DNA from 3 places in the Delftia sp. PE138 genome. Region 3 is predicted to be linked to each of the others. Evidence: predicted binding sites of a transcription regulator. Region 3 holds the regulator's gene; each other region holds the start of a gene.
The links. Region 3 encodes HrcA, which represses chaperone genes, less so after heat shock. Its sites were predicted from a motif close to TTAGCACTCNNNNNNNNNGAGTGCTAA; they were not measured.
Positions count from the first base shown of each region.

Region 1: the regulator HrcA is predicted to act here: its motif matches at 5,600-5,626, upstream of rpoH (RNA polymerase sigma factor RpoH).
Region 2: the regulator HrcA is predicted to act here: its motif matches at 11,643-11,669, upstream of groES (co-chaperone GroES).

Region 1 covers NZ_JABEPN010000008.1:267,845-282,163, forward strand. The annotation lists gene HFGMBDPB_RS24450 (SDR family NAD(P)-dependent oxidoreductase) at 1-79, shown strand, start outside; gene HFGMBDPB_RS24455 (sigma-54-dependent Fis family transcriptional regulator) at 174-2,132, opposite strand; gene HFGMBDPB_RS24460 (NAD(P)/FAD-dependent oxidoreductase) at 2,453-4,255, shown strand; gene HFGMBDPB_RS24465 (2,3-butanediol dehydrogenase) at 4,325-5,392, shown strand; gene rpoH (RNA polymerase sigma factor RpoH) at 5,657-6,601, shown strand; gene HFGMBDPB_RS24475 (Bug family tripartite tricarboxylate transporter substrate binding protein) at 6,698-7,690, shown strand; gene HFGMBDPB_RS24480 (sterol desaturase family protein) at 7,724-8,470, shown strand; gene HFGMBDPB_RS24485 (fatty acid desaturase) at 8,467-9,402, shown strand; gene HFGMBDPB_RS24490 (3-oxoacyl-[acyl-carrier-protein] synthase III C-terminal domain-containing protein) at 9,418-11,379, shown strand; gene HFGMBDPB_RS24495 (DUF6999 family protein) at 11,379-12,347, shown strand; gene HFGMBDPB_RS24500 (Crp/Fnr family transcriptional regulator) at 12,575-13,240, shown strand; gene HFGMBDPB_RS24505 (putative bifunctional diguanylate cyclase/phosphodiesterase) at 13,397-14,319, opposite strand, start outside.
Region 2 covers NZ_JABEPN010000001.1:348,375-362,693, forward strand. The annotation lists gene HFGMBDPB_RS01530 (ABC transporter permease) at 1-26, shown strand, start outside; gene HFGMBDPB_RS01535 (ABC transporter permease) at 31-939, shown strand; gene HFGMBDPB_RS01540 (ABC transporter ATP-binding protein) at 939-1,967, shown strand; gene HFGMBDPB_RS01545 (ABC transporter ATP-binding protein) at 1,964-2,986, shown strand; gene HFGMBDPB_RS01550 (amidohydrolase) at 3,006-4,670, shown strand; gene HFGMBDPB_RS01555 (CobW family GTP-binding protein) at 4,672-5,631, shown strand; gene HFGMBDPB_RS01560 (LysR family transcriptional regulator) at 5,606-6,526, opposite strand; gene hglS (2-oxoadipate dioxygenase/decarboxylase HglS) at 6,693-8,108, shown strand; gene HFGMBDPB_RS01570 (aminotransferase-like domain-containing protein) at 8,187-9,464, shown strand; gene groL (chaperonin GroEL) at 9,573-11,216, opposite strand; gene groES (co-chaperone GroES) at 11,265-11,555, opposite strand; gene HFGMBDPB_RS01585 (sigma-70 family RNA polymerase sigma factor) at 12,503-13,024, shown strand; gene HFGMBDPB_RS01590 (FecR domain-containing protein) at 13,021-14,022, shown strand; gene HFGMBDPB_RS01595 (TonB-dependent siderophore receptor) at 14,204-14,319, shown strand, end outside.
Region 3 covers NZ_JABEPN010000001.1:674,013-677,092, forward strand. The annotation lists gene HFGMBDPB_RS02975 (recombinase family protein) at 1-507, shown strand, start outside; gene hrcA (heat-inducible transcriptional repressor HrcA) at 1,070-2,074, shown strand; tRNA gene HFGMBDPB_RS02985 (tRNA-Ile) at 2,142-2,220, shown strand; gene HFGMBDPB_RS02990 (hypothetical protein) at 2,436-2,678, shown strand; gene HFGMBDPB_RS29995 (aspartyl protease family protein) at 2,789-3,080, shown strand, end outside.

The sequences.
Region 1 (14,319 bases), on a different contig from region 3:
CCTGGCCAGCGACGAGGCCCGCTTCGTGACGGGAACCGAGCTTGTCGTGGACGGCGGCATGACCGCACGCTGCGACTGAAATTGCACTGCGACTGACCTGCGCTGCGACCGACGGGCCGATCGCTGCGGCCAGCCGCCATGGACATCGCATGGGCCCTGGGGCGAAGGCCGTGCTATGTCCCGCGCCAATGGGCATGCCGCACGCCAAGCTGCAGTTGCTGGATGCGCCGGTGGATGGTGGAGCGGCTGACGCCGAGCTGGCGCGCCGCCTCGGAGACATTGCCCTGGCATTGCGCAAGCAGCTGTTCCAGCGCCTGTGCGGCGGGCTCGCCGGCATTGCCAGCCAAGGCGGTGCGCGCTGGGGCGCGGTGCAGCGCATCGTGCAGGTGGTCAGGCAGGTGGTCGGGCTCGATGGTGCCGTCGCCATCGTGGCCGCACAGGGCTGCGGCGTAGCGCAGCGCGTTGTGCAGCTCGCGCAGGTTGCCGGGCCAGGCGTGCGCGGCCAGCACGGCGCGGGCTGCGTCGCCCAGGTGCAGGTGGCTGCCCAGGGTGGCCAGCATCTGGTCGGCAATGGTCTGCAGGTCGCTGCGCTGGCGCAGCGCAGGCAGGCGAAGCTCGGCCGCGTTGAGGCGGTACAGCAGGTCTTCCCGGAAGCTGCCACGCCGCACCAGCTCGGCCAGCGGCTGGTGCGAGGCCGAGATGAAGCGCACCGCCACCGCCCGTGGCGCGCGCGCCCCCAAGGGAGTGATTTCGGATTCGGACAGCACCCGCAGCAGCTTGGCCTGCAGGGCCAGGGGCATATCGCCGATCTCGTCAAGGAACAGCGTGCCCTCGTGTGCCGCAGCAATCAGCCCTTCGCGGCCCTTGCTGGCGCCGCCGGTCCAGGTGCCGGGCAGGTAGCCGAACAGCTCGCTCTCCAACAGTGCCTCGGGAATGGCTGCGCAGTTGATGGCAATGAAGGCGCCGCTGCGGCCGCTGGATGCATGCAGCGCACGGGCCAGGTATTCCTTGCCCGCGCCGGTCTCTCCCTGCACCAGCACGGGCAGCTCTTGAGGTGCGAGCCGCGCGGCCTTGCGCAGCAGCGTCTGCAGTGCGGCATCACCCGTGTCCAGCGCCTGCAGCGCAGCAGGCAGCGGGGGCTGCGCCGGCCTTGCCTGCGCTTGCAGGCGGCGTGTCCGGCGCTGCGGCTCCATGGCATGGGCGAAGAGGATGCTGCCGTCGCGGGCGCGGATGATGCGCTCCTGCGCCGGGCGATTGCGGCGCAGCTCGGACAGGTGGCGCAGGTCCACGTCGAAGAAACGCTCCAGCGGCTGGCCGATGAGGCTCTTGCGCTGGCGCCAGTCCAGTTGCGCGGCCGCTGCCAACAGCCGCGCGCCCGCGTGGGTCATGGCGCGGATGCGGCCACGTGCATCGACGCTGATGGAGGCGTCGGGATCGACGTCGAGGAAATCGGGCGACTGGGCCAGGCGCACCACCCAGTCCTGGCCGGACTGCGCCATCAGGTTGGCCTGCTCCACGCGCCGCGCCGCGGCCATGACGAGGTTGAGCGCCAGGTTCTGGCTGGCCCGCTCGGCAGGTGAGCGCAGCAGCGACAGGTCCAGCACCGCCGCGAGTTCGCCGCGCATGTCGTAGATGGGCGCGGCCGTGCAGGACAGGCCGGTGTGGGTGAAGTCGAAATGGTCGCTCTGGTGCACCGTCAGCGCCTCGCCCGTCTCAAGGCAGGCACCCACGGCCGAGGTGCCCGAGTGGTCCTCGCGCCATTGCGCGCCCAGATACAGGCCCGCGCGGCGCAGGTCGCCCTTGTCGGCCTCATGCCCCAGAAAGTCCACGGCCACGCCATGCCGGTCCGCCAGCAGCAGCACGTAGTCCAGGCCCTTGAGCTGCTGGTACAGCCGCTCCAGCGCATGGCGGGCGATGTGGATCAGCGGCTCGGACTCCTCGCGGTGCGCGCGCAGCTGGCCTTCGGTGACGATGTGGGCTTCGCTGGTATGCGCCGGGTCGAGCCGGTGGGAGTCGATGCAGCGGCGCCAGCTGCGCAGCACGGCGCGGTCGCGTTCCTGCCCGCGGTGGGAGTAGCCCAGGCCGAAGGCTTCGATTTCCTGGATGTGCGAGGCGTAGGACTGCAGGGGCATGGCGTGGAGTCGATGCGGGCTTTGAACGTACCGCAGACGATTCTGTGCCCTGTGCGGCGCAGCGCCAATCAAGACTTACCCACTGCCCCTGCTGCGCTGCAGCACGCCTGGTGCGACAGGTGTCGCAGGGCTGCCCCACCTGTCGCGGGCGGCAATGCCGGGCAGTGGGTTGCAAGGCGCAGGGTTTGTACCGGAGGCGCGCAGGCAACCCCTTGATTTGCCTGGCGCATCCTGCCGCCGGGCCTGCCTGGCATGGTGATTGCGTAAGAGCGCCTGCCCGAAGAAAAACCAGCGGGCATGACCGCATCAAGGAGACAACCATGACCGATACGACGCCCAACGCCCGCGCCAAGGCGATGCTTGACCAACTCAACCATGCCCTGGGAGACCGCGACTTCGCGGCCGCCAGCCGCCTGTTCGCCGACGAATGCTACTGGCGCGACCTGGTGCTGCTGACCTGGAACATCAAGACCATGGAAGGGCGCAGCCAGATCGCCGACATGCTGGCCGCGCAGCTGGACGCCGCTGCGCCCGTGCGCCTTTCGCTGGACGAGCGCGAGACGGTGGAGGAGGCCGATGGCGTGGTGTCCGCCTGGATCGTGCTCGACACGCGCCATGCGCGCGGCGGCGGCCATGTCCGTATCAGGGACGGGCGCATCTGGACGCTGCTGACGGCCGCCCAGGAGCTCAAGGGCCATGAGGAACCCATGGGCACGCGCCGCCCGATGGGGGCCGAGCACGGCATCCGGCGTGGCCGCCAGACCTGGCTGGAGCGCCGCCAGCAGGAAGCCCAGGAACTGGGCCGCGACAGGCAGCCTTTCGTGCTCGTCATCGGCGGCGGCCAGGGCGGCATTGCGCTGGGCGCGCGGCTGCGCCAGCTGGGGGTATCGCACATCGTCATCGACCGCCAGGCGCGCCCTGGCGACCAGTGGCGCAACCGCTATAAATCGCTGTGCCTGCACGACCCGGTCTGGTACGACCACCTGCCGTACATGCCTTTCCCGGACAACTGGCCCGTGTTCGCGCCCAAGGACAAGATCGGCGACTGGCTGGAGATGTACACCAAGGTGATGGAGGTCAACTACTGGCCGTCCACCAACTGCCTGAACGCCCGCTTCGATGAGGTCCGGCAGGAATGGGAAGTGACCGTGGAGCGCAATGGCGAGACGCAGGTGCTGCGCCCCAGGCATGTGGTGTTCGCCACCGGCATGTCGGGCAAGGCGAATGTGCCCAAGATCAAGGGCCAGGACATCTTCAAGGGCGAGCAGCAGCACTCGTCCCAGCACCATGGCCCGGACGCCTACGCGGGCAAGAAGGTGGTGGTGATCGGCGCCAACAATTCCGCCCACGACATCTGCGCGGCCCTGTGGGAGCACGGCGCCGATGTGACCATGGTGCAGCGCTCGTCCACGCACATCGTGCGCTCCGATTCGCTGATGGACATCGGCCTGGGCGACCTGTACTCGGAGCGCGCCGTGGCCAGCGGCGTGACGACCAGGAAGGCGGACCTGATCTTTGCCTCTCTGCCCTACCGCATCATGGCCGACTTCCAGGTGCCGGTGTACAACCGCATCCGCGAGCGCGACGCTCAGTTCTACCGCCAGCTGGAGGCGACCGGCTTCATGCTGGACTTCGGGGATGACGACTCGGGCCTTTTCATGAAGTACCTGCGCCGCGCCTCGGGCTACTACATCGACGTGGGGGCCTGCGATCTGGTGATCGACGGCAGCATCAAGCTGCAGGCGGGCAAGCAGATCAGCCACCTGTCGGAAAACGCGGTGGTGCTGGCCGATGGCACCGAGCTGCCGGCGGACCTGGTGGTCTACGCGACCGGCTATGGCTCCATGAACGGCTGGGTGGCCGACCTGATCAGCCAGGAGGTGGCGGACAAGGTAGGCAAGGTCTGGGGCCTGGGCTCGGACACCACCAAGGACCCGGGACCGTGGGAGGGCGAGCAGCGCAACATGTGGAAGCCCACGCAGCAAGAGGCGCTGTGGTTCCACGGCGGCAACCTGCACCAGTCGCGCCACTACTCGCTGTACCTGGCGCTGCAGCTCAAGGCGCGGCAGGAAGGCCTGCCGGTGCGTGTCTATGACCTGCAGCAAGTTCATCACCTGCGGTAAGGCCGAATAATCGCCATGGGGCGGCTGTGCCGCCCGCCAACCCAGCCTTGCAAAACAGAAAGTTCAATCATGAAAGCAGCACGTTTCCACGACCGGGGCGACATCCGCATCGAGGACATCCCCGAACCCGTGGTGGAGCCCGGCACCGTGGGCATCGAAGTGGCCTGGTGCGGCATCTGCGGCACGGATCTGCATGAGTTCATGGAAGGGCCGATCTTCATCCCGCCCTGCGGCCACCCACATCCCATCTCGGGCGAGTCCGCACCCATCACCATGGGGCATGAGTTCTCGGGCGTGGTGTACGCCGTGGGCGCAGGGGTGGACGATATCCAGGTCGGCCAGCATGTGGTGGTGGAGCCCTACATCGTGGCCGACGATGTGCCCACGGGGCCGGGCGACAACTACCACCTGTCCAAGGACATGAACTTCATCGGCCTGGGCGGGCGCGGTGGCGGGCTGTCCGAGCGGATTGCCGTCAAGCGCCGCTGGGTGCATCCCATCTCCGATGCCATTCCACTGGACCAGGCCGCGCTGATCGAGCCGCTGTCCGTGGGCCACCATGCCTACACCCGCAGCGGAGCGAAGGCCGGCGATGTCGCACTGGTGGGCGGCGCCGGCCCCATCGGCCTGCTGCTGTCGGCCATCCTCAAGGCCAAGGGCCTGACCGTCGTCATCACCGAGCTCAGTGCCAAGCGCAAGCAAAAGGCGCGTGAATCGGGCGTGGCCGATCACATCCTGGACCCCTCCGAGGTGGACGTGGTGGCCGAGGTGATGAAGCTCACCGGCGGCAAGGGCGTGGATGTGTCGTTCGAATGCACCAGCGTGAACAAGGTGCTGGACACGCTGGTGGCCGCGACGAAGGCCACGGGCGTGGTGGTGATCGTGTCCATCTGGAGCCATCCGGCCACCATCAACGTGCACAGCGTGGTCATGAAGGAGCTGGACGTGCGCGGCACCATCGCCTACTGCAACGACCACCAGGAAACCATCAAGCTGGTCGAGGAGGGCAAGATCAACCTCGAGCCCTTCATCACCCAGCGCATCCAGCTCGATGACCTGGTGGCCCAGGGCTTTGACACGCTGATCCACAACAACGAGTCGGCGGTGAAGATCATCGTGCAGCCACGGTTCAAATAGCCGCTGGGCACCGCGACTGCACGAACCTGGATCTTTCGTGCCGGTCGCCGGCGGAGCCGGGCGCAAAGGGGTCAAAACCCGGCGGGGGCCGACACATGCCTCCCGCCGGCAAGCAGGGTTTCCAAAAATCGCTCAGACTAGCCAGAAGCGACTTTTGCAGTGCCGAAGATTTCTGCAACCGACTGAAAAACCCGCGGAACTTCGGCTTTAGCACTCAATCCTAACGAGTGCTAATATGAAGGAATGGAAGAAAGGAACTCTGCAATGACAAACGCCTCCGGCTCCATTGCGACCACCTTGGCGCCCGCTAACCCCTGGGCCCTGGTGCCGCCTCTGGGCAATCTGGATGCCTACATTTCCGCGGTCAACCGCCTGCCCATGCTCACCCTCGAGGAAGAGCAGGACTACGCCCGCAAGCTCAAGGAACACAGTGACCTGGACGCCGCAGGGCGTCTGGTGATGTCCCACCTGCGCCTGGTGGTGTCCATCTCGCGTCAGTACCTGGGTTACGGCCTGCCGCACGGCGACCTGATCCAGGAAGGCAACGTGGGCCTGATGAAGGCCGTCAAGCGCTTCGATCCCGATCAGAACGTGCGCCTGGTGAGCTACGCCATGCACTGGATCAAGGCCGAGATCCACGAGTACATCCTCAAGAACTGGCGCATGGTCAAGGTCGCCACGACCAAGGCCCAGCGCAAGCTGTTCTTCAACCTGCGCTCCATGAAGCAGGGCCTGAAGTCCGACGCCGCCATGGCCGAGGACGGCGCCATGCTGCGCGACACGCTGACCTCCGGCGAGATCGACGCCATGGCCGAGAAGCTCAACGTCAAGCGCGAAGAAGTCATGGAGATGGAAACGCGCCTGGCCGGTGGCGACGTGCTGCTGGACCCCTCGCCCAGCGATGATGGCGAGCAGGCCTTCGGCCCCATCGCCTATCTGGCCGACGGCGCACATGAGCCCACGGCCATGATCGAGTCGCGCCAGCGTGACCATCTGGCCACCGACGGCATTGCCATGGCGCTGGATTCGCTGGACGACCGCAGCCGCCGCATCGTCGAGGAGCGCTGGCTCAAGGTCAACGATGACGGCTCGGGCGGCATGACGCTGCATGAGCTGGCCGCCGTGTATGGCGTGAGCGCCGAGCGCATTCGCCAGATCGAGGTGGCTGCCATGAAGAAGATGAAGAAGGCCCTGGCCGAATTCGCCTGAAAGCGTGAAGGCCTGGGCTGACAGGCCGCTTCAAGACAAACCCGGATAATCTCCGGGTTTTTTATTGCCCGCAGCCTTTGCGGCCCCCACGCACCCATGCCCGCCCGCGCCATCTCGCCACTACGCCGCCTCTTCGCCAATGCCTTGGCCACCGCCCTGGCTTCGGCCCTGCTGCCTTGCGCCGCCGTGGCGGGCGACCAGTGGCCCAGCAGGCCCCTGCATCTGATCGTGGGCTTTCCCGCGGGCTCCTCCCCCGACCTCACGGCGCGCGCCCTGGCCGAGCCGCTGGAAAAGCGTCTGGGCCAGCCCGTCATCGTCGAGAACAAGGTGGGAGCAGGCGGCAACATTGCAGGCGAGCAGGTGGCCCGTGCGCGCGATGGCCATACCTTCAGCGTGATGATCAACGGCAACCTGACGATTGCCCGCCTGCTCAACCCCGCAGTGCGCTACGACCCCGTCAAGGACCTGCAGCCCGTCAGCCTGATCGGCGTGGCGCCCCTGGTGCTGGTGGCGCCGGCCGGCGCGCCCGAGGGTCGGGCCTTCCTGGAGGCCGCTGCCCAGGCCGGCAGCCGCTGGAGCTACGGCTCGCCCGGCGTGGGCACCGTGGGCCACCTGGGCATGGAGCTGCTCAAGAGCCGCTCCGCGCTCAGGCCCGAGCACATTCCCTATCCCGGCTACCCGCAGGTGTTCAACGCCATCCAGGGCGGCGACCTGCAGCTGTCCATGCTGCCGCCCGCGCTGGCCATGGCCCAGGTCCAGGCCGGCAAGCTGCGCGGCGTGGCCGTGACCTCGGCCGCGCGCAGCCCGCTGGCGCCGGGCCTGCCCAGCCTCAAGGAGCTGGGCGTGGGCGATTTCGACCTGGAGATCTGGAACGCCGTGGCCGCGCCCAAGGCCATGCCCGCCGCCCATGTGCACAAGCTGGCCGAGGCCGTGAGCGAGATCGTGCGCTCGCCCGAGATGCGCGCGCGCCTGGCCGCCCAGGGCTGGCAGGCCGTGGGCAGCTCGCCCGAAGGCCTGGCCCTGCGCATGCGCCAGGACGTGGCGACGCTGGGCCGCATCATCCGCGAACAGGGCATACGCGCACAATGATGCGCCCAGTGACGTGCTCTCTTTGACACCCCCATGACCGCAGCCCAAGCCTTTGCCGAACTCAATGCCTGGCAGGTCATGGCCTGGGGTCTGGCCTTCTTTGGCGTGCTCTACCTGGCCGGTGGCTGGGGCATGTCGGCGCTCACGCGCTGGCTGGAGCGGCGCGGCGTGGGCCGCGTGCTGGACACGCGCCCGCTCAAGCCCGACCAGTTGCAGCGCGAATGGCGCCAGTCGCTGCATTCGGTGCTGATCTTCGGCATCGGCATGATCGTGCCCTGGGGCCTTCTGCAATTGGGGTGGGCGCGGCTGGAGCCCGATGCAGGCCCATGGCGCATTGCCATCGAAGTCGTGGTGCTGCTGATCTGGAACGATGTGCATTTCTGGATCAACCACCGCCTGCTGCACACGCGGCTGCTGGGGCGCTTTCATGGCGACCACCACCGCTCCATCGTCACCACGCCGTGGTCCACCTACAGCTTCCATCCCATCGAGGCGCTGATGCTGGGCAACGTCATCCTGCTGCCCATGGTGGTGCACGACTTCAGTTTCTGGTCGCTGGCCTCGGTGCCGGTGCTCAGCCTGCTGCTGAACGTCATAGGCCACTCCAACTACGACTTCTTTCCCGGAGTGTCCGACACGCATGCGCTGGCCGCCAGCCGGCGCCACCACCTGCACCATGCCCGGCCCAACGGCAACTATGGCTTTGCGCTGGCCTTCATGGACCGGCTGATGCGCACGCGCGTGGCCCTGCCCGCCACGGCCCGGCCCAGGACGGAATGAGCCGGCCGCCTGCTCGCCACGTCCAGCCACGGCTGCCCCGGCTGCGCCACGGGCGCGACCTGCAGTCGCTGGCCTATCTGGTGGCGCTGCCGCTGATCGTGTGGTGGCAGTGGCAGCATGGCTGGAACCTGTGGCTCTACGGAATCGAGCTGTTCCTCACGCTGGGCGTGGGCGTCATCCACCACAACCACACGCATTTGCGCATGTGGCGCGGGCGCTGGGCCAACCGCTTCACCGACTACTGGCTGACCCTGCTGCAAGGCCACCCGACCTTTGTGTTCTGGCCCGCCCATGTGGCCAACCACCACCGCTACCGCCACGGCCCGCGCGACATGGCACGCACCTACCGCTTCGGCGGCGACCACAACCATCTGCTGGGCTACCTCCTGCACCCGCTGCAGGCCGGCTGGGTGCTGTACCCGCTGTTCCTGCGCTGGCTGGGCCAGCTGCGGCGGCATTGGCCCGGCGCCTTTCGCTACTGCATGGGCCAGTACCTGCTGTGGCTGGGCAGCTGGGCACTGCTGCTGTCGCTGGATTGGCAAAAGGCCTTGCTGCTGGTGATCGTTCCCCAGCTGCATGGCCTGCACTGGCTGCTGGCCACCAACTACCTGCAGCACGCCCATGCCGATGGCCGGCCACTGACGCGCGGCCAGCGGCTGGACAGCGCCACGCCACTGAACTACGCGCGCAACTTCGAGGGCTGGGTCAATCCGCTGCTGTTCAACATCGGCCTGCACACGGCCCACCACGAGCAGCCCCAGGCCCACTGGTCCGAGCTCACGCGCCTGCACGACCTGCACTATCGCCAGCGCGTGGCCCCCGCGCTCAACGAAGGCGGACTGCTACCCTACATGGCCCGCGTCTTCGTGCTCGGCACGGTCTGGCCGTCGGCGCGCACGCGTGCGCAAATGCCTCCCGGAACATACGACTGATACGACCCTGAACCCATGCCCGTCGCCTATTCCAACGTCTATCTGCATGCCGCAGGCATGTTCCTGCCCGGTGAACCCGTGGACAACGCAGGCATGGATGCCTACGTGGCGCCGCTCAACCGCCTGTCCGAGCGCCTCAAGCGCCGCATCCTGGCCGAGAACGGCATTGTCCAGCGCTACTACGCCATCGACCCCGAAGGCCGCACCGTCCACAGCAACACGGCCATGGCCGCCCAGGCCATCCAGGACTGCCTGGCGCAGGCCGGGCGCGCGCTGGGCGATGTGGGCTTCCTGGCCAGCGGTTCCTCGGGCGGCGATGCGCTCATGCCCGGCTTTGCCAGCATGATCCAGGGCGAGATGGCCGCGCCGCCCATGGAGACCCTGTCCGTGCACGGCGTCTGCGCCGCCAGCGTGGGCGCGCTGCAGGCAGCGGCCCAGGCCGTGGACCGCGCGCCCGACTCGCTGGCCCTGGCCGTGGCCAGCGAAATGCCCTCGCGCCTGTTCAAGCGCTCGCGCTTCGCGGCACAGGGATACAACACGGATTTCGACGCCCACTTCCTGCGCTGGATGCTGTCCGATGGCGCAGGCGCCGTGCTGCTGGGCGGCCCGCAGGCCCTGCCCGACGCGCCCGGCCTGCGCCTGAAGCTGCGCTGGACGCACCTGCGCAGCTTTGCGGGCGACTACCCGGTCTGCATGCAGCTGGGCCTGACGCCCGACCGCGCCACCAGCCACCTGGACTTTGCCGCCTGGGGCGATGCCGAGGCCGCAGGCGCGCTGTCGCTGCGCCAGGACATCCGCCTGCTGCCGCACCTGTTCGATGTCTGCATCCACGAATACGCCCACCTGGCGCACACGGGCTGGGTGCCCGGGCGCGGCATAGACCACTTCCTGTGCCACTACTCGTCGGAGCGCTTCATCCCCGTGGTGGACGAGCTGCTGGGAAAGGCCCAGCTCGGCATCCCGCGCGAGCGCTGGTGGAGCAACCTGGCCTGGCGCGGCAACACGGGCGCGGCTTCCATCTTCGTGATGCTGGCCGAATTCCTGCGCACGCAATCGGCGCGCCTGAAGCACGGCGACACCGTGCTGTGCTTCATTCCCGAATCGGGCCGCTTCACGGCCGGCTACATGCTGCTGGAAGTGGAGGATGCGGCCCAGGCTCCCACCGCCACCCCGGCCACCGCCGCAGCACGCAGTGCCACCGCCGAAGCTCCCGCTGCCCCGGACCTGCTGCCCGATGTCTCCACCATCGCCCCGCCCCACGACCCGAACCAGGCCCCGGCCACGCTCGCGCCGCTGCTGACCGAACTGGCCAGCCTCTGGCAGGACTACCGCTCGCGCGTGTGGCGCACGCCGCTGCTGCAGCGCATACGCACAGGCAGGCTGCAGACGGCGGACTACGTGCGCTGGATGAGCCACTGGGTTCCCCAGGTGCGAGAGGGCAGCCTGTGGATGCGCGAGGGCGCGGCCTCGCTCACCGGCGAACATGCGGCGCTGGCCGCGCTGATCGACGTGCATGCGGGCGAGGAGCAGAACGACTTCCGCATCCTGCACGAGGACTACCTCAAGGCCGGTGGCACCGAGACCGACCTCACCCGCCTGCGCCGCAACCCCGGCGGCGAGGCGCTCAACGCCTATCTGCACGGCCTGGCCGCCACGCCCAATCCGATCGGCCTGCTGGGCGCCATCTACATCATCGAAGGCACGGGCCAGCGCATCGTGCCCAGCCTGCTGCCGCTGCTGCGCGCCAGCCTGCCGCTGCCGCCCGATGCCTTCCGCTTCCTGGAATACCACGGCGCCAACGACGAACACCACCTGGAGCGCTGGCTCATGGCCGTGCAGATGGTGATGGCGCTGGACGACACAGACGACACAGACGGCAGCGGGGGCACGGCGGCGCAGGCCATCGTGCGCACCGCGCGCCACACGGCGGCGCTGTACCTGATGCAGTTCGAGCATGTCCTGACCGAGGAGAACTGATGCCACCGCCAGACTTCATCGACCAGCCCCACGACGAGCGCGACCCCAGCCCCTGGCGTGCCCTGTACCTGGACCAGAGCACGCCGCTGCCCGACGACGTCAAGGCCGCCTGGCTGCGCGACTGCAGCAGCGGCTCGCGCCAGTACCTGCTGCCCTTTCTGCGGCCGCTGGCGCGCACCAGCATCGTCCTTATCCAGATCCTCAAGGTGCTGCTGCCGCGCAACTGGGCCCACTCCAGGCTGCTGCACCGGCTGCTGGCCTTCAGCATGAACCGCTTCGTCTCGCCCGAGGCCAACTGGCTCATCCTGCGCCACTTCCACCTGGGCTCGCAGATCCTGGCCTTTGTCGCGGCCAATGCGCCCACGCCCGTGTCCACCACACCGCTGGAGCCGGACAACATCGACGACATCAAGGACGACCTGTTCCTCAGGCACGACCTGAACCTGTTCAACTTCGTCATCCGCCTGAACAACGCGCTGCGCGCCGCAGGCCAGGAACTGCAGCCGGTGGCCGAGCCCGACTTCTCCATGCTGCGCAACCCGCCCCTGCGCCTTGAGGACATGCCGCGCGGGCGCCTGAACCTGCTGGACCTGCAAAGCGCCATCGAGGTCTACACGCCCGTCTACCAGCTGCTGCTGACCGACAACGACTTCTGGCGCGCCAGCAACTCGCTGCAGCTGGACGAGACCGTGGCCATCTATGCGGCCAAGATCCTCGCCTCGCCCGAGCACCTGGTCATGCTCAACAACAAGCACCCGCTGGTGCCCCTGTCCACCCTGCGCGCCGGCCACCGCCTGGTGCTGCACGGACTGTCCACCGAAATGCTGCACTGCCTGCTGATGAAGGTCGCCAGCGGCGACATCCCCCTGCCCGCACGCGAGCTGGCACGCATGCGCGAAGCCGCCCGCGCCCACGGCAGCGAAACGGCCAGCGGTGCCGACCATGCCAGCAGCACGGCAGCCGTCTGACCCAGGTCAAGGAACAGCGGCGGATTGATGCCATCTGGCGCGAAAACGGTTACATCACGTTGCATTCAGCCGCAGGGCCCGCTAGCCTGCACGGCTTCGCCCTGGCCGCACGCCCGGGTCCCTGCCAGCGCCGGGGCGCCTCCTGCCCTGGCTTGCGGCGCCTTCGAACCGTCCGTGCCATGCCATCGTCGTCCTTTGCGCCTTCAGCCGTACGCTGCAGCGAATGCATGCGTTCGTCGCACTGCCTGCTGGGGCAACTGCCCGAACCCGCCTTCCTGCAATGGCTGCCGCACATCCGCGAACGCGGCCTGGCCAAGGGCCAGAAGCTCCAGGCGCAAGGCTGCGTTGCCCATGAATTCCAGGTGATCAAGCTCGGTTTCGTCCTGGCTATCCGCCGTGGCGGCGACGGCGTGCAGCGGCCCGTGGCGCTGTTCGGCAACGGCCACGCGCTGGGCAGCCCGGGCTGGCTGCAGCAGCCCTCGGCCATGCACTTCGAGGCCCTGGGTCCGGGGCGCATCTGCTGCGTGGACATCGCCACCATCACGCGCCGCGGCCTGGTCGATGCCGCCTTCGTGCGCGCGCTGGCCACCAGCTACACCTGCAACAACGCCCTGCTGGCGGAATGGGCCCACATCGTCCGCATCCCCGGCGTGCTGCGCCAGCTGGCCGCCACCCTGATGCAACTGGCCGCGCTGCAGTCAAGCCTGCTCGTGCGCCTGCCCAGCCAGGGCGCACTGGCCGCCCTGCTGGCCACCACGCGCGAAACCATTGCGCGCAGCCTTGTGCGCCTGGTGCAACTGGGCGCGCTGGAGCGGCCGGATCGATGGCATTGCGTGCTGCAGCCTGCGGTGTTGTCGAGGATCAGTGGGGGTGGGGTGAGGGAGGTGGGGTGAAGGAGGTGGGGTGCGAGAGGCGTGGCGGTTGATCGGGCGGACCGGTAGGCTTGCCGACCTGTTGCAACATCAAGCGCCAGGTTTGGCAGAACCGCCGTCCCTGCTCACCATCGCTCCCTTCCCATCGCAACAGTCCGCAGTTTGATGCTCAAGCGCCTATTCCTCCTGCTGCGCCAGCAAGGTCGCCACGGGCTTGTGAATCAGCGCGGGAATCTGCTCCGCCGGCATGGCGCGGGCGAAGAGCCAGCCCTGGTAGGCGTCGCAGTCCAGGATGCGCAGCAGGCGCAGCTGCTCGGCGGTTTCCACGCCTTCGGCAACCACCTGCAGGCCCAGGGTGCGGGCCAGCGCGATCACGGCCTTGACGATCTTGGCGTCGGCCGGGCTGTCGAGCATGGGGCCGATGAAGGTGCGGTCTATCTTCACGCGCGAGACGGGCAGATCGCGCAGGTGGGCCAGCGAGGAGTAGCCGGTGCCGAAATCGTCCAGCACCACGCAGACGCCTGCGGCAAGCAGGCTGCCCAGCAGTTCGCGCGCCTGCTGCGGGTCGGTCATGGCGGCGGACTCGGTGACTTCCAGCTCCAGCAGGTGCGGCGGCACGCCATGCCGGGCCAGGCTGCCCATGAGGCGCTGCTGCAGGTCGGCCTGGCGCAGTTGCTGGGCCGAGAGGTTGACCGCCACGCGCAGCGGCATGCCTGCGCGCAGCCAGTCGCCGGCCTGGCGGCAGGCCGCATCGATCACCCATTCGCCCAGCGCGAGGATCAGGCCCGTGGACTCGGCCACGGGCACGAAGCGCTCCGGCGAGACCCAGCCCATCTGCTCGTCGTTCCAGCGCAGCAGGGCCTCCACGCCCTGGACCTGGCCGCCCAGCACCTGCACCTGGGGCTGGAAATGCAGGCTCAGCAGACCCCGGTCCAGGGCGCGCTTGAGGCGTTCGTGCAGCAGCACTTTCTCGGCCATGGCCTCGCCCATGGCGCTGGCATAGCAGGCGTAGGAGGCACGGCCGCGCTGCTTGGCGTCGTACATGGCCATGTCGGCATAGCGCATGAGGGTGGCCGCATCGCCCGCGTCCTGCGGGTAGA
Region 2 (14,319 bases), 320 kb from region 3:
TCGATCCCCGCATCAAGGCGGCCTGAGACCATGAATGCCATCACACCACCTTCCGTGTCCGTGCCGAGCGTCGCCGCGCCGCAGGCCGCAGCCCATGCCGAGCACCCGGCCCGTGAGGCGCTGCGCATGTTCCTGCGCAACCCCTCGGCCATTGCCGGCATGGCCATGCTGCTCATCGTGCTGCTGGTGGCCATTGCCGGCCCCTGGATCTGGCCTGCGGACCCGTTCGAGATCCGCACCATGCCGCTGAGCCCGCCGTTCAGCGAGGAGGCCTGGCTGGGCAGCGATCAGCTGGGGCGCGACGTGCTCACGGGCATCATCCACGGCGGCCGCGCCACGCTGATGGTGGGCGCCTTCGCGGCTTTGCTGTCGGTGTGCATCGGCGTGACGCTGGGGGCGATGGCCGGCTACTACGGCGGCCGCGTCGATGCGCTGCTGATGCGCGTGACCGAGTTCTTCCAGGTGCTGCCTGCGCTGCTGTTCGCCATGGTGGTGGTCACGCTGTTCTCGCCCTCGCTGGTGACGGTCACGCTGGCCATCGGCAGCGTGAGCTGGCCGGCCACTGCGCGGTTGACGCGGGCCGAGTTCATGCGCATCCGCCAGCTTGAATTCGTGCGCGCGGAGAGCGCCATCGGCGCGCGCCACGGCCGCATCATCTGGAAGGTGATCCTGCCCAATGCGCTGCCGCCGCTGGTGGTGTCGGCCACGCTGGCCGTGGGCGCCGCCATCCTGTTCGAGGCCGGCCTGTCCTTCCTGGGCCTGGGGGACCCCAACCAGATGAGCTGGGGCCTGATGATCGGGTCGGCCCGCCAATACCTGCTGTCGTGCTGGTGGGCCGTGGCCTTTCCTGGTGCTGCCATCTTCGTCACCGTGCTGGCCGTCAGCCTGATCGGCGACGGCCTCAACGATGCACTCAACCCCAAGCTGAGGGAGCGCTGATGGACACCGATACCCCCCTGTTGCAAGTCAGCGGCCTGCGCGTGGCCTTCCAGGGCCGGCGCGGCCAGGCCACGGTGCTCAACGGCGTGGATTTCGATCTGCGCGCGGGCGAGACCCTGTGCGTGGTCGGCGAATCCGGCTGCGGCAAGAGCATGACGGCGCTGGCGCTGCTGCGCCTCATTCCCTCGCCTCCGGGCCGCATCACGGGCGGGCAGGTGCGCTTCCAGGGCGAGGACCTGGTGGCCGCCGGCGAGGCCCATATGCGCCAGGTGCGCGGCAACCGCATCTCCATGATCTTCCAGGAGCCGATGACCTCGCTGAACCCGGTGCTCACCGTGGGCGAGCAGATCGCCGAGCCGCTGCGCCTGCACGCCGGCCTGGACGCGGCCGCCGCGCGCCAACGCGCCGTGGAAATGCTCCGGCAGGTCGGCATCCCCGCGCCCGAGCGGCGCGTGCACGAGTACCCGCACCAGCTGTCGGGCGGCATGCGCCAGCGCGTGATGATCGCCATGGCCCTGGCCTGCCGGCCCGACATCCTGATCGCCGACGAGCCCACCACGGCGCTGGACGTGACCGTGCAGGCGCAGATCTTCGACCTGCTGCGCGAGCTGCAGCGCGACAAGGGCACGGCCATCGTGCTGATCACGCATGACATGGGGGCCGTGGCCGAGATGGCCGACCGCGTCATGGTCATGTATGCGGGCCGCGTGATCGAGCAGGGCCGCTGCGAACAGGTGCTTTCAGCGCCCGCCCATCCCTACACGCGCGGCCTGATCGCCTGCCTGCCCGAGCTGGGCAGCAGCCAGGCAGGCGGGCGCACCGAGCTGCCCGAGATCCCCGGCGTCGTGCCCTCGATCTGGGAGTTGGGCAGCGGCTGCGCCTTTCGTGCGCGCTGCCGCGAGGCCCAGCCGCGCTGCGCCAGCGAAGCTCCGCCGCTGACCGCGCTGGATGATCCATCCCACGGCGTGGCCTGCTGGCTGCACGCTCCCGCTTCCCGCATCCGCGCCCACACGGAGGCCCTGGCATGAACGCACGCATGGACGAAACCCTCTTGCAGGTGGACGATCTCCAGGTCCACTTTCCGCGCCCGGGCAAGGGCCTGTTCGGCAGGCCCGAGGTGGTCAAGGCCGTGGACGGCGTGTCCTTCAGCCTGCGGCGCGGCAGCACGCTGGCCGTGGTGGGCGAGTCGGGCTCGGGCAAGACGACCACGGCGCTGGCCGTGATGCGTCTGGCGCCCGTGACGGCAGGCCGCATGCAGCTGGGCGATACCGACCTGGGCGACCTGTCGGGCGAGGCCCTGCGCCAGGCGAGGCGGCGCATGCAGATCGTGTTCCAGGACCCGTTCTCCTCGCTGAATCCGCGACAGCGCGCGGGCGATGCGGTGCGCGCTCCGCTGGACCTGATGGACGTGGGCACGCCGGCCGAGCGCGAGGCGCGCGTGGCCGAGCTGTTCACCCAGGTGGGCCTGCGGCCCGAGCAGCGCCAGCTGTTCCCGCACCAGTTCTCGGGCGGCCAGCGCCAGCGCATCAACATCGCGCGCGCCCTGGCCACGCGGCCCGAACTCGTGGTCTGCGACGAGCCCGTGTCGGCGCTGGACATCGCCATCCGCGCCCAGATCCTCAATCTGCTGGCGCGGCTGCAGCGCGAGCTGGGCCTGAGCTACCTGTTCATCTCGCACGACATGGCCGTGGTCGAGCACATCTGCGACGACATCGCCGTCATGTACCTGGGCCAGATCGTGGAGCGCGCACCGCGCCAGGCTTTCTTCGCGCGGCCGCTGCATCCCTACAGCATGGCCCTGATGTCGGCCGTGCCCACGGTGCGCGGCGGGCGCGAGCGCGCGGCGCGGCGCATCCGGCTGGCCGGCGATCCGCCCAGTCCCATCGACCCGCCTGCGGGCTGCCGCTTCGCCGGGCGCTGTCCCGTGGCCGTGCCTGCGTGCTCGGCCGAGGTGCCACCGCTGCGCGAAGCCGCCCCCGGCCACTGGGTGCGCTGCATCCGCGTGGACCACATCGATGGCGTGCCGCGCGCGCCGCTGGCCCTGTGAACCCGGAGCACCCGCCACCATGAGCATCACTGTCTACGCCGCCCGCAAGATCATCACCATGAACCCCATGCAGCCCGAGGCCACGCACGTGGCCGTGCGCGACGGGCGCATCCTCGCGGTCGGGGACCTCGCGCGCTGCACGGCCTGGGGCGAGTGCCGCGTCGACGAGCGCTTTGCCGACCAGGTGCTGCTGCCCGGCCTGGTGGAGGGCCACTGCCACCTCAAGGAAGGCAGCATGTGGGATTGGACATACACGGGCTGGTTCGACCGGCGAGACCCCGATGGCAAGACCTGGCCCGGCCTGCGCTCCATGGATGCCGTGGTGGACCGCCTGGCCGAGGTGGCGGCGCGCATGGATGCGCAGGGCCTGCCGGCCGGCCAGCCGCTGATCGCCTGGGGGTTCGATCCCATCTACTTCGGCGGCGAGCGCATGACGGTGGAGCACCTGGACCGGGCCGCCGCAGGCCGTCCCGTCGTGATCTCGCACGCCAACGGCCATTTGATGAATGTCAACAGCGCCATGCTGCGCCTGGCCGAGATCACGCGCGACAACGAGGTCGAGGGCGTGGTGCGCTTTGCACCCGGCCACGCCCTGGCCGGCGAGCCCACGGGCGAGCTGCAGGAGCCGGCCGCCATGTTCCTGGTGCTGCGCAAGATCGGCAACGCCGGGCTGCTGGCGCCCATGACCGAGGCGGGCGTGCGCTCCTTCGCCCGCCTGGCCTGCCGCCAGGGCGTGACCACGGCCACCGACCTGGTCAACAGGCTGGGCGAGCAGGACTGCCGCGTGCTTGAGGCCGCGCTGGCCGACGACCAGGTGCCCATCCGTATCCTGCCGGCCTTCCAGGCGTTTCACGGCACGCATGGCGCCGAGGCCGGTGCCGGGCATGTGCGCGCGCTCATGGCGCGCAACACCGACCGGCTGCGCTACGGCCTGGTCAAGATGATGCTGGACGGCTCCATCCAGGGCTTTTCGGCCCGCCTGCGCTGGCCCGGTCACTACAACGGCGCGCCCAACGGCATCTGGGTCACCGCGCCCGCGCAGTACGAGGCCGATTTCGAGACCTACCACCGCGCAGGCCTGCTCATTCATACGCACACCAATGGCGACGAGGCCAGCGAAGCCGCCATCGACGCCATAGGCCGCGTGCTGGCCCGCGCCCCCCGGCCCGACCATCGCCATACGCTGCAGCATGGCCAGATGATCGATGCGCCGCTGTTTCGCCGCATGGCGGCGCTGGGCCTGTGCGCCAACCTGTTCGCCAACCACCTCTGGTACTGGGGCGACCAGCACTACGAGATGACCATGGGGCCGGACCGGGCCATGCGGCTCGATGCCTGCGCCAGCGCGCTGGCCGCCGGTGTGCCGCTGGCCATTCACTCGGATGCGCCCGTCACGCCGCTGGGGCCGCTGTTCACCGCCTGGTGCGCGGTCCACCGGCTCACGCCCAAGGGCCGCGTGCTGGGCGCGGCCGAGCGCCTGACCGTGGCCCAGGCCCTGCATGCCGTCACGCTGGGCGCGGCCTGGACACTGAAGCTGGACCACGAGATCGGCAGCATCGAATGCGGCAAGCGCGCCGACTTCTGCGTGCTGGAGGACGATCCGCTGTCCCTGGACCCCATGGTGCTCAAGGACCTCAGGGTCTGGGGCACGGTGCTGTCGGGGCGCGTCTTCAAGGCGGCATGACATGGGACAGCGGTTGCCGTTCACGGTCATCGGCGGCTTCCTGGGCGCCGGCAAGACCACGCTGCTCAACCACTGGCTGCGCCATGCGGATGGCCAGCGGCTGGCCGTGCTGGTCAACGACTTCGGCGCGCTCAACATCGATGCAGGCCTGATCAAGGACCACAGCGGCGACACCATCGCGCTGACCAATGGCTGCGTGTGCTGCCAGATCGGCGATGACCTGTCCATGGCCCTGATCGGCGTGCTGCAGCAGCGCGAGCGCTTCGACGCCGTGGTGGTCGAGGCCAGCGGCGTCTCCGACCCCTGGCGCATCGCCCAATTGGGCCTGGCCGATCCGGGTCTGGCGCTCGATGGAGTCATCGTGGTGCTGGATGCCGGCACCTTGCTCTCGCAGGCCGCCGATCCGCTGCTGGCCGACACGCTGCAGCGCCAGGTGGCCCGGGCTGATCTGGTCATCGTCAACAAGACCGATCTGGCCGATACCCGGACCCTGGAGCGCGTGCACGGCTGGATAGCCAGCCACGCGCCAGCCGCGCAACGCTGCGATGTGCACGAAGCCCGGGTGCCCGTGCAACTGCTCAGCGGCGCAGCCCTCCTGCGTGGTGTGCGGGAGGTCTCATGGGGTACTGGCACTGCGCGCCCCATGCATGGCCGGCAGTTCGAGACCTGGTCCTGCCAGCCGCCCGGGGGGCTGTGCGAGACGGCCCTGCAGGCGTGGCTGCAGGCCATGCCGGCTGGCGTGCTGCGGCTCAAGGGCGTGGTGCAGACCGGGGCGGGCCAGTGGAGCGAGCTTCAGTTTGCCGGGAGCAGCGGCCGGCTGCGTGCCGCATCAGCGCCCGTGCAGCAGCAGCAGGTGCCCGCCATCGTGGCCATCGGCCTGGCCGGGCAGCTTCCGGTGGCCGCGCTGCAGGCGCTGGTGGCAGGCGCTGCGGGCGTCAGGGCTGCGGGCCGTCCCGCATGAAATCCTGGGCCGCCTGCTGCAGCCACTCGCGCAGGCTTTGCAGCGGCGGGTAGTTGCCGCGGCTCGTGGGCCAGGCCAGGTAGTAGCGCTCGGCGCTTTCCATCTCGGGCAGATGGGGCAGGGCACGCACCAGATCGCCCTGTGCGAGTTCGCGCTCGATCAGAAAACGCGGCAGCAAGGCCACGCCCACGCCGGCGATGGCGGCCTGGGCGGCGGTGGCGAACTGGTCGAACAGCATGCCTTGGCCCTCGGCCATGGGCGCGTGGTGCACGGACAGCCAGCGCTGCCAGGCATCGGGGCGCGATGCCAGGTGCAGCAGCGGCGCCTGCAGCAGGTCCTGGGGCTGGGCAAAGCCATGCTGGGCCAGCAGGGCGGGGCTGCAGGCAGGCACCACGGTCTCGCTCATCAGAAAGGCCAGCTCGGCGCCCGGCCAGTGCGGCAGGCCGAAATGGATGGCGGCGTCCACGGCTTCGAGCTGGAAGTCGAACTGGGACAGCCGCGTCGTCAGGTTGATGGTGATGCCCGGGTGGGCGCTGAAGAACTGCGGCAGGCGCGGCGCCAGCCAGCGCGTGCCGAAGGTGGGGAGGATGGCCAGGTTCAGGCTGCCGCCGCGCGGGTTGGCCCGAAAGCCCAGCGTGGCCGTGGAGATGCGCATCAGCGCGCCCCGGATTTCCTGCGCATAGGCCTGGCCGGCCGGGCTCAGGCGCACGGTCTGGCGCTCGCGCACAAAGAGTTCTGCCTCCAGCCGCTCCTCCAGCGCTCGGATCTGGCGGCTGACGGCGCTTTGCGTCAGGTGCAGCTCGGCCGCAGCTGCCGTGAAGCTCTGGTGCCGGGCCGCTGCCTCGAAGGCGCACAGCAGGGACATGGGAGGCAGGAAACGGCGGGACAGCAGCATGGCAGGGAGCGGTGGGGCAATCGTGGGAGGGGCCATTCTGTTTGGGAATGACCTATGGGCCCGATTATCGTTTGACCAGGCTCAAGGCGCAGACCTAGCATGCGTGCCAGGAATTCACCATGCCGCAGGCTGATCTGCGGCCCCACCATCAGTCCCCACAAGCACCATGTCCTCTACGTCCGCCAACGCCTTCGTGCCTTCCGACGAGATCCGCGCGCGCTTTTCCAGCGCCATGTCCGAGATGTACCGCGATGAAGTGCCCCAGTACGGCACGCTGATCGAACTCGTGGCCGACATCAACCAGCGCACGCTGCAGGCCGAGCCTGAGCTGCTGGCCCGGATGCAGCGCAGTGGCGAGCTGGCCCGCCTGGGCGTGGAGCGCCACGGCGCCATCCGCGTGGGCACGGCCGCCGAGCTGTCCATGCTGCGCCGCCTGTTCGCCATCATGGGCATGGAGCCCGTGGGCTACTACGACCTGTCGGTGGCCGGCGTGCCCGTGCACTCCACGGCCTTCCGTCCCGTCAGCGATGCCGCGCTGCTGGCCAACCCTTTCCGCGTCTTCACCTCGCTGCTGCGCCTGGACCTGATCGCCGACGAGGCGCTGCGCGCCCAGGCTGCCGCCATCCTGGCGCGCCGCAACATCTTCACCGAGCGCGCGCTGGCGCTGATCGCCCAGTCCGAGGCCAACGGCGGCCTCACCGATGCCGAGGCCGATGAATTCGTCGGCGAGGCGCTGGAGACCTTCCGCTGGCACAGCGAATCCACCGTGGACGGCGCCACCTATGACGCGCTGCACAAGGCCCACCGCCTGATCGCCGACGTGGTCTGCTTCAAGGGCCCGCACATCAACCACCTGACGCCGCGCACCCTGGACATCGACGCGGCCCAGGCCGCCATGCCCGCACGCGGCATGGATGCCAAGGACGTGGTCGAAGGCCCGCCGCGCCGCGCCTGCCCCATCCTGCTGCGCCAGACCAGCTTCAAGGCGCTCAAGGAGACCGTGCGTTTTGCCGGCGATGCCACGGGCGCAGGCTCGCACACGGCGCGCTTCGGCGAGATCGAGCAGCGCGGCGTGGCGCTCACGCGCAAGGGCCGCGCGCTTTACGACCAGCTGCTGGCCCAGGTGCGCGACATGGGCAGCGCGGGCAGTGCCGCACCCGACTACGGCAGCCGCCTGGCCCAGGTCTTCGAGGCTTTCCCCGACACGCATGAGCAGCTGCGCCGCCAGGACCTGGCCTTCTACCGCTTCACGCTGAGCGACGAGGGAGCCGCCCTGGCCGCAGGCGAGGCCGCCGCGGCCGCCGCCTCGGACCTGGACGCCCTGATCGCCCGTGGCCTGGCCCAGGCCGAGCCCATCGTCTACGAGGACTTCCTGCCCGTGAGCGCGGCCGGCATCTTCCAGTCCAACCTGGGCGGCGAAGAGCAAAAGCAGTACGCGGCCCATGCGGCCCAGCAAGCCTTCGAGGCCGACCTGGGTGCCCGCGTGCATGACGAGATCGCGCTGTACGAGCAGGCGCAGCAGCGCTCCATTGACCAGCTGCGCAGCGCGCTGCGCACCCAGGCCGCCCAGGCTGTGGCCTGACCGGCTGCCTGGATGCCGGCTTTGGCCGGCATCCACCCTGTATCCCCTTTGTTTTTTGCAAAGCCGCAAGAGGCCTTCATGAGCACTGCAGACCTGGGCATTCAGTCGCCCACCGCCCATCTGTTCAACCCGCTGTTCGCGCACCCCGAAGGCTCGCCCATACGCGAGCTGTTTCCCTATCTGAGCCGCCCTGGCATGCTCTCGCTGGCGGGCGGCTATCCCTCGCCCAGCCTGTTCGATGCCGAAGGCCTGCAACAGGCCGCGATGGCCGCTTTGCAGCAGGACGCTGCCGCCAGCCTGCAGTACGGCGCCAGCGAAGGCCAGCTGCCGCTGCGCGAAGCCCTGGCCGCGCTGTGCGCCACGCGCGGCATTGCCTGCACGCCGGCCGACATGATCGTGACCACGGGCTCGCAACAGGCCTTCGACCTGCTGGTCAAGGTGCTGGTGGAGCCTGGCGATCCGGTGCTGGTCGAGGTGCCTGCCTACCCGGCCACGCTGCAGACCCTGAAGCTGGCCCAGGCACAGGTCGTTGCCGTGCCCACGGACGAGCAGGGCCTGGACACCGAGGCCCTGGCCCGCCTGCTGGCGCAGTGGCCCCATGCGCGTGCCCCCAAGCTGCTCTATACCGTGCCCAACTTCTCCAACCCGGGCGGCACCCTGCTGCCCGCGGCGCGGCGCACGGCCCTGGTGGCGCTGGCACGCGAGCATGGCTTTGTCATCGTCGAGGACGACCCCTATGGCGAGCTGCGCTTTACCGGCCAGCGCGAACCGTCGATCTACGAAACGGGCCTGGCGCTGTGCGGCGCCCAGGCCAATCCCGTGGTCTACCTGTCCAGCCTGTCCAAGACCGTGGCGCCTGCGCTGCGCATCGGCTGGATGCTGGCCGACGCCCAATTGCTGCGCCGCTGCACCATCGCCAAGCAGACGGCCGATCTGTGCACCTCGCCGCTGGCGCAGATGATCGCCGCGCACTATCTGCGCTCGGGCCGCTATGCGCCCCAGCTGGCCCAGGCCTGCGCCGAGTACGCGGCGCGCATGGATGCGCTGTGCTCGGGCATGCAGTCGGCCCTGGGCGAGCAGATCCGCTTCGTGCGGCCTGCGGGCGGCATGTTCGTCTGGGCGCAGCTGCTGCCGCCACAACGGCATGCGGGCGAGCCCGAGGCCCTGGCCCGGGCGCTGTTCACGGCCGCTGTGGAGCAGGGCGTGCTCTATGTGCCAGGCAAGGCCTTCTTCCCGGCCGAGGCGGCGCAGCAGGCCGGCCTGTGCATGCGCCTGTCGTATGCGGCGCCCACCGTGCCCCAGATCACCGAGGCCGTGGCGCGCCTGGGCCGGGCCTGGGGCCAGGCCGTGTCCTGAGGACATCGGCAACAGCGTTCATGCAATGAAAAAGGCCGCCCGAGGGCGGCCTTTTTCTTGCGGGGCAAACCGGGTATGGCGCAAGGCCTGCCCGGTTGCGGCGGGCAATTACATGCCCATGCCGCCCATGCCACCCATGCCGCCCATGTCGGGCATGGCGGGGGCGCCTTCAGCCTTGGGGGACTCGGCGATCATGGCTTCGGTCGTCAGCAGCAGCGATGCCACGGAAGCGGCGTTCTGCAGGGCCGTACGCGTCACCTTGGTCGGGTCCAGGATACCCATTTCCAGCATGTCGCCGTAGGTGTCGTTGGCGGCGTTGAAGCCGTAGTTGCCCGAGCCGTTCAGCACGGCGTTGACCACCACCGAGGGCTCGCCACCGGCGTTGGCCACGATTTCGCGCAGGGGCGCTTCGATGGCCTTCATGATCAGCTTGATGCCGGCGTCCTGCTCGGCGTCGCCGGTCTTCAGTTCGCCCACGGCTTGCTTGGCACGCAGCAGAGCCACGCCGCCGCCGGCCACGATGCCTTCTTCCACAGCAGCGCGGGTAGCGTGCAGGGCGTCTTCAACGCGGGCCTTCTTTTCCTTCATCTCGACTTCGGTGGCAGCGCCGACCTTGATCACGGCCACGCCGCCGGCCAGCTTGGCCACGCGCTCTTGCAGCTTTTCGCGGTCGTAGTCGCTGGTGGCTTCTTCGATCTGGATGCGGATCTGCTTGACGCGGGCTTCGATTTCAGCAGCTTGGCCAGCACCGTCGATGATGGTGGTGTTTTCCTTGCCGATTTCGATGCGCACTGCCTGGCCCAGGTCTTCCAGGGTCACCTTGTCCAGCGCCAGGCCCACTTCTTCAGCGATGACCTTGCCGCCCGTCAGGATGGCGATGTCTTCCAGCATGGCCTTGCGGCGGTCGCCGAATCCAGGAGCCTTGACAGCCACAACCTTCAGGATGCCGCGGATGGTGTTGACCACCAGCGTTGCCAGGGCTTCGCCTTCGACGTCTTCTGCAATGATCAGCAGGGGACGGCCGGCCTTTGCCACGGCTTCCAGCGTGGGCAGCAGGTCGCGGATGTTGCTGATCTTCTTGTCGAACAGCAGCACGAAGGGGTTGTCCAGCAGGGCAACCTGCTTTTCGGGATTGTTGATGAAGTAGGGCGACAGGTAGCCGCGGTCGAACTGCATGCCCTCGACGACGTCGAGTTCGTTGGCCAGCGACTTGCCTTCTTCAACGGTGATCACGCCTTCCTTGCCGACCTTGTCCATGGCTTCGGCAATGATGCTGCCCACGGATTCGTCGGAGTTGGCGGAGATCGAGCCGACCTGGGCGATTTCCTTGGAGGTGGTGGTGGCCTTGGATTGCTTCTTCAGCTCTTCCACCAGGGCGGCGACAGCCTTGTCGATGCCGCGCTTGAGGTCCATGGGGTTCAGGCCGGCGGCCACGTACTTGATGCCTTCGCGGACGATGGCCTGTGCCAGCACGGTGGCGGTGGTCGTGCCGTCACCGGCGATGTCGTTGGTCTTGGAGGCCACTTCCTTCACGAGCTGGGCGCCCATGTTCTGCAGCTTGTCCTTGAGTTCCACTTCCTTGGCGACCGACACGCCGTCCTTGGTCACGGTGGGGGCGCCGAAGGAGCGCTCCAGCACCACGTTGCGGCCCTTGGGGCCCAGCGTGACCTTGACCGCGTTGGCCAGGATGTTCACGCCTTCAACCATGCGAGCGCGTGCTTCGCCGCCGAAAACTACGTCTTTTGCTGCCATTTCAATTCTCCGGATTCAGTTGGAAAGTGCGGTTTCGAAGCGCGTGGATTACTTTTCGACGACCGCGAACAGGTCGTCTTCCTTCATCACCAGCAGTTCGTCGCCATGGACCTTGACGGTCTGGCCGCTGTACTTGCCGAACAGAACGCGGTCGCCGACCTTCACGTTCAGGGCGATCACTTCACCCTTGTCGTTCTTCTTGCCGGGACCCACTGCCAGCACTTCGCCCTGGTCGGGCTTCTCGGCGGCGTTGTCGGGGATCACGATGCCCGAAGCCGTCTTGGTTTCGTTTTCGAGGCGCTTGACGATCACGCGATCGTGCAGGGGACGCAGGTTCATACCAACTCCTAAATCATCAACAAAGTTGAAACAAAGACTTGCCGGCCCGGCGGGCCGGCATTCGAAGCAATGTGGGACAGAGGATTGTTAGCACTCATACCCAACGAGTGCTAATAATAAGGCAATTCGGCCAGGTTTCAAGGGGTAGGGCCGGATGTGCCGCAAGACGGCACATCCGGCGCGGAGTGCGGAACGCCACTGATCTTTAGTTTTTTCGGGGCGCGCCCGCGCTGGCCAGCGGCGAAGCGCGGCCTGCAGGAGCACACAGAACTTCCGGCGAAAGGCTGTCGCTGAATTACCATGCAGCCTTGCGGGCTGTGACCTAACGTCGCATCGAAGGCGCCCTGGCCGTGGTGCTGAGCGCACCCAAGATCAGCCAGCCGTGCAGAGTGACTGTCCTTGATCAGGCGCGGATGAGGAGCGAAGCATCTGGCGATGCCGCCAGCCCTGAAGCTTGGATGACCACCATGTGGCTGCAACTGATAGGTCACGAGGTGGCCGTGAGCAGCAGCAATCGCTGCGGAGCAGTTGGCAACTGCAGACTTTCTAACGATGGCCTCAGGCTGATCTACGCCCTTCACTGTGCAAAGCGAGAGTGACAGGGACGACCAACACCTGCCGTTGAAGGCTTCCATTGTTGGACGACCGCTTCACCGTTTGGAAGTGGCCAGTCGATTCTTCGGTGCGCCGTGCCTCGCCTCGAAGGCCCCATTTCGCGCTGCACCGCTGATTCCTGTCGACTCAATGCCGTCGCTCCGACTGGTTTCAACGAAGGTGGAATCAGCCCACGATGGTGCTCGCGCCGAGCGTCCGCACTCAGGCGTTGGTGCGCAGGTTGGTGCAATGACGATGTAGGATTTGGATACAATGAAAATAAGAAGCATTCTTGTTTGCCGCTGCATATTGCCCCGGTGCCTTTCCTCCTGCTTCACTCGTGCCGCTTTCCCATGCCCGCCGCCGACCGCGCCCTTGTTCCCGATGTCGCCACTCTCTACTCCGACCACCACGGCTGGCTGCTGGGCTGGCTGCGCAAGCGCCTGGGCAATGCCTTTGATGCGGCCGATCTGACCCAGGACACCTATGTGCGCCTGCTGGGCCGCAGCGGCGCCGAGATCCAGGCCATTCGCGAACCGCGTGCCCTGCTGATGACCATTGCCCAGGGTCTGGCCGCCAGCCTCTACCGCAAGCGCTGCGTGGAGCAGGCCTATCTGGACGCCCTGGCCCTCATGCCCGAGGCCGTGGCCCAGTCCCCCGAGCACCGCGCCATCGTGCTGCAGACCCTGGTCGAGGTGGACCGCCTGCTGGCCCTGCTCCCACTGCCCGTGCGCCAGGCCTTTTTGCTGTCGCAGATCGACGGCATGAGGCAGGCCGACATCGCGGCTGAACTGGGCCTTTCCGTGCCCACCGTGCGCCGCCATATCGCGCGGGCCGTGGTGCAAGTCTGCTTTCTGGACGACGACGGCGCATGAGCCTGCCCATTCCTCTTGCGGTGCGCGAGCAGGCCGCCGAATGGCTGGTGGAGCTGCAGTCCGATGATCACAGCGCCGGCACGCGCGAGATGCTGGTGCAGCGCCTGCAGCACTGGCGCGAATCCCATCCCGACCATGAGCGCGCCTGGCTGCGCATAGAGGCCATGGGCGCACGCCTGCAGCCGCTGTCCGGTACGCCGGCCAGCGTGGCCCTGGCCCAGGCCGCGCGCACGGCACGCGGGCGCGGGCGGCGCTTGGCGGTGCGCAGCCTGGCCGTGCTGCTGTTCACGGGCGCGGGTGCCGGTGCCGTGGCATGGAGAGGTCCGGCATCCTCGGGCGACTGGCTGGCCGGCCTGGGGGCGGACCTGCGCACGGGCACGGCCCAGCGGCGCAGCCTGCGCCTGCCGGACGGCACCCAGCTGCAGATGAATGCCGACAGCGCGGTCGACCTGGATTTCAGCCCGCAGCAGCGCCTGGTGCGCCTGCGCGGCGGCGACATCGAGGTGGCCACGGCCCAGGGCCTGAAGGATAGTGCGCCGCCCTTGCTCGTCGAAACCCGCCATGGCCGCATACGTGCCCTGGGCACGCGCTTCGTCGTGCGCCAGCGCGGCCAGGGGCCCAGCCGGGTTGCGGTCTTTGAAGGCGCCACGGAGATCGCGCCCCGCGAACGGCCCGGCCACCTCCATCTGCTGCAAACAGGCCAGCAGGCGCAGTTTGACGCTCAGGCCACCACGCCGGCCGGGCCCGCCGATCCGGCCCTGGCAGCCTGGACGCGCGGCATGCTGGTGGCCCAGGACATGCCGCTGGCCGAGTTCCTGGACCAGCTGTCGCGCTACCGGCCCGGCCACCTGGGCTGCGATGGCGCCGTGGCGCAGCTGCCCGTCAGCGGCACCTATCCGCTGGCCGACACCGACCAGGTGCTGGCCATGCTGCTGGCCACCCTGCCGGTGCGCCTGCGCACGGCCACGCGCTACTGGGTGGTGGTCGAGCCGGCCTGATTTCCTGGCTCTTGTCGATCCTGGCTGATCGCTTTTCGCGTTTCGCGGGGCAATGGAGATGAAGCGCTTTTTTCTGCGCCCGCATTCCATTGCCAACCATCCAGGACCGAGGGACACGCACACCATGGGCCATCACCCGACTTTTCGCGCCACACGACTGGCATTTCAACTGCGGCAGGCCTTGCGCCCCGCCGTTCTGGCACTGCCGCTGGTGGCGGTGCTTGCCCCGGCGCAGGCCCACGCACAGGCACAGCCCCACGCCCAGGCAGTGCAGCGCTACGACATTCCTGCCGGGCC
Region 3 (3,080 bases):
GGGGTGCATAGATTGTTTGCGGACTCCAGCTCCGGCGTCGGGCCTCGGCCTCAACTGCAGGAGGCCCTGACCAGTCTCGTACAGGGCGATACCCTGGTAGTCTGGAAATTGGACCGTATTGCCCGCAGCTTGCATGATCTGCTCGCAATTGAGCGGCGACTCAAGTCCGTTGGGGCTGGCATCCGCAGTCTCACTGAACCCCTGGACACGTCTAGTCCCTTCGGGGAATTTACTTTTCAGGTGTTGGGCGCGGTCGCCCAGCTCGAAAGGTCAATGATTAGAGAAAGGGTCATGGCTGGCCAAGCTGCAGCTCGGGCGCGGGGCAAGACCTGGGGGCGCAAACGCTCTATCGATGATGAGGACGTTGAGGTTATCGTGCGGCTGTGGCGGTCTGGTGCCTATCAGCAGTCTGACCTAGCGGAAATGTGGGGTGTGTCCGTGGCGTGTCTGCGTGATGCTATCCATCGCTATGAGGGCCGTGGCCGCTGGCTGCCTCGTCCTCGCTAAGATGGAGAAGCCCGGATCATCGGGCTTTTCACTTAGGTGTTGGGGGATGAGATGGGGCGGTACGCTGAGGAACCCTCGGGAATATTTTCCTGGCTTGACGTTGTAAAGATCGCTATTGGCGTCTTCGTTGGTAGCTTGTTGGCCGTATTCGCGTACGAGCAAATACTTGCGGTGAGAGTAGAGATTGCGGCGCGTGAGGCTTCAAGTTATTTGCAGAAGCAATCTGCGCAGGCTGCTGCCGCTGCTGAGCGTGCGCGCACATTGCGTGATGAGGAGCGTGAGGAGCGTGCTCGTACTGATAGGGAGCGTGCTGAAGCTCAAAGGGCCATCGCTGATGCTGCTCGGCTGCGTGAGGAGCGTCGCCGACTGGCTTGGAGTAGGTACTTTCAGCCTTCTGAGGCTTGCAGGGCTGATCCTGGTACCCTGCCTTGTGCCAATGCGCACATGGCTGCCAAGAAGCGTTTCGATGCTGAGTACGTTGACCGGTAGATCTGTGGTGTAGGCACAAAAAAGCCCGGTTGTCCCGGGCCGTGTTCAAGGCATACATCACTAAAATCATCACATGCTCGACGAACGTGCCAAGTTGTTGCTCAAAGCGCTGATCGAGCGTTACATCGCTGACGGCCAGCCTGTGGGCTCGCGGACCCTGTCGCGTGCGTCGGGGCTTGAATTGTCGCCTGCCACGATACGCAATGTGATGGCTGACCTCGAAGACCTGGGGTTGATCATCAGTCCGCACACCTCGGCCGGCCGCATTCCGACCGCCCGGGGCTACCGGCTGTTCGTGGACACCATGCTCACGGCGGACCGTGCAGATATCGTGACGCCCGAGCTCGTGCCCGAGCAGCCGCAGAAAGTCATCGCCAACGCCGCCAATCTGCTGTCCAGCCTTTCCCAGTTCGTGGGCGTGGTGCTGGTGCCTCGCCGTACCTCGGTGTTCAAGCACATCGAATTCGTGCGACTGTCGGAGCGGCGCTTTCTGGTCATCATCGTCTCGCCCGACGGTGACGTGCAAAACCGCGTCATCTTCACCGACGTGGATTACTCGGCCTCCCAGCTGATCGAGGCATCGAACTTTCTCAACAGCCACTACGCAGGCTTGGCCATGGAAGTGGTGCGCGAGCGCCTCAAGGGCGAGGTCGAGCTTTTGCGCGGCGAGGTGGCCACCCTCATGCAGGCAGCCGTCAATGTGGGCACGGAGGCCATGACCAGTGCCCAGGAGGACGTGGTCATCGCGGGCGAGCGCAACCTGCTGTCGGTCAGCGATTTCTCCAGCGACATGGGCAATCTGCGCCGCGCCTTCGACCTGTTCGAGCAAAAGACCCAGATCCTCAGGCTGCTGGATTTCTCCAGCCAGGCCGAAGGCGTGCGCATCTACATCGGGGGCGAAAGCCAGGTCGTGCCCTTCGAGGAGCTGTCCGTGGTCAGCGCGCCCTACGAGCTCGATGGCAAGGTGGTGGGCACGCTGGGCGTGATCGGGCCCACCCGCATGCACTACGACCGCATGATCCAGATCGTGGACATCACCTCCAAGCTGGTCAGCAACGCGCTGAGCCACAAGCGCTGAGCCGCGCAGGTTAGGATCTACAATAGCCGTTTGCCATGGCGTGCATCCGCGCTGCCCTGGTGAATCAGGGGCCTTAGCTCATGCTTGGTTAGAGCAGCGGACTCATAATCCGTTGGTGCCCAGTTCGACTCTGGGAGGCCCTACCAGATCCACAAACGCTTCGATGCTACAAACATCGGAGCGTTTTTCTTTGTTTTTTCCCATGTCGGGAAAATCCGATTCTTCATCCCGATGATATTTTCCTAGTTGCCTTCCGATAATTCTTTCGATACGCTTGAATTACTTCGTGTGGATAACAATGTGGATATCTAACTGGAGGCTGGGGATAAGTTATGAATAAATACTTCGATATGGATTCGCTATGAGCGAATTCCAACTTGAACTGTCTGCGTACAGAGCCAAGCTGCCAACCATGCTGAGCGGCCACGAAGGCGACTATGTCGTCATCAAGGGCGCCGACCCGGTGCACTACTCTCCTTCCTATGAGGCCGCGTTGGACTGGGCCTATGACAAGTTCGGCCTGCAGGATTTCTTCGTGAAGAAGGTCGCTCAGGACCAGGATGTCGCCCACTTCGCTCGTGACCTTGGACCGTGCCGTACATAGCTGGCAGGTACGGTTCTTCTGGCGCAATTCTCGATGTGCTCATCGGCGTGAGCGCGCCTCGTACAAAGGTGCTTCAACGCCACGGTGAAGCTGTTCCTGCTCCGATACGTGTGCCGTTCCTGATTGACACGGGGGCAGACACCACGATGGTCAACGAGGACCTCATGCGGAGCTTGGGCATCCCCCGTCGGGGATCGCGTGATGTTGTGGGCTCCACGACCCACATCGACCCCACACCTTGCGACTCCTACGACGTGAGTTTTGAGATACACACTCCAGGCGAAATACCTCTGGCTGTTCCTGCGCTGGAGGTGCTTGCGCGCCCGTTTTTCAACGTGTCAATCTACGGATTGATCGGTCGAGATGTGTTGGATAAATACCAACTCACGATGGGGCATGGCC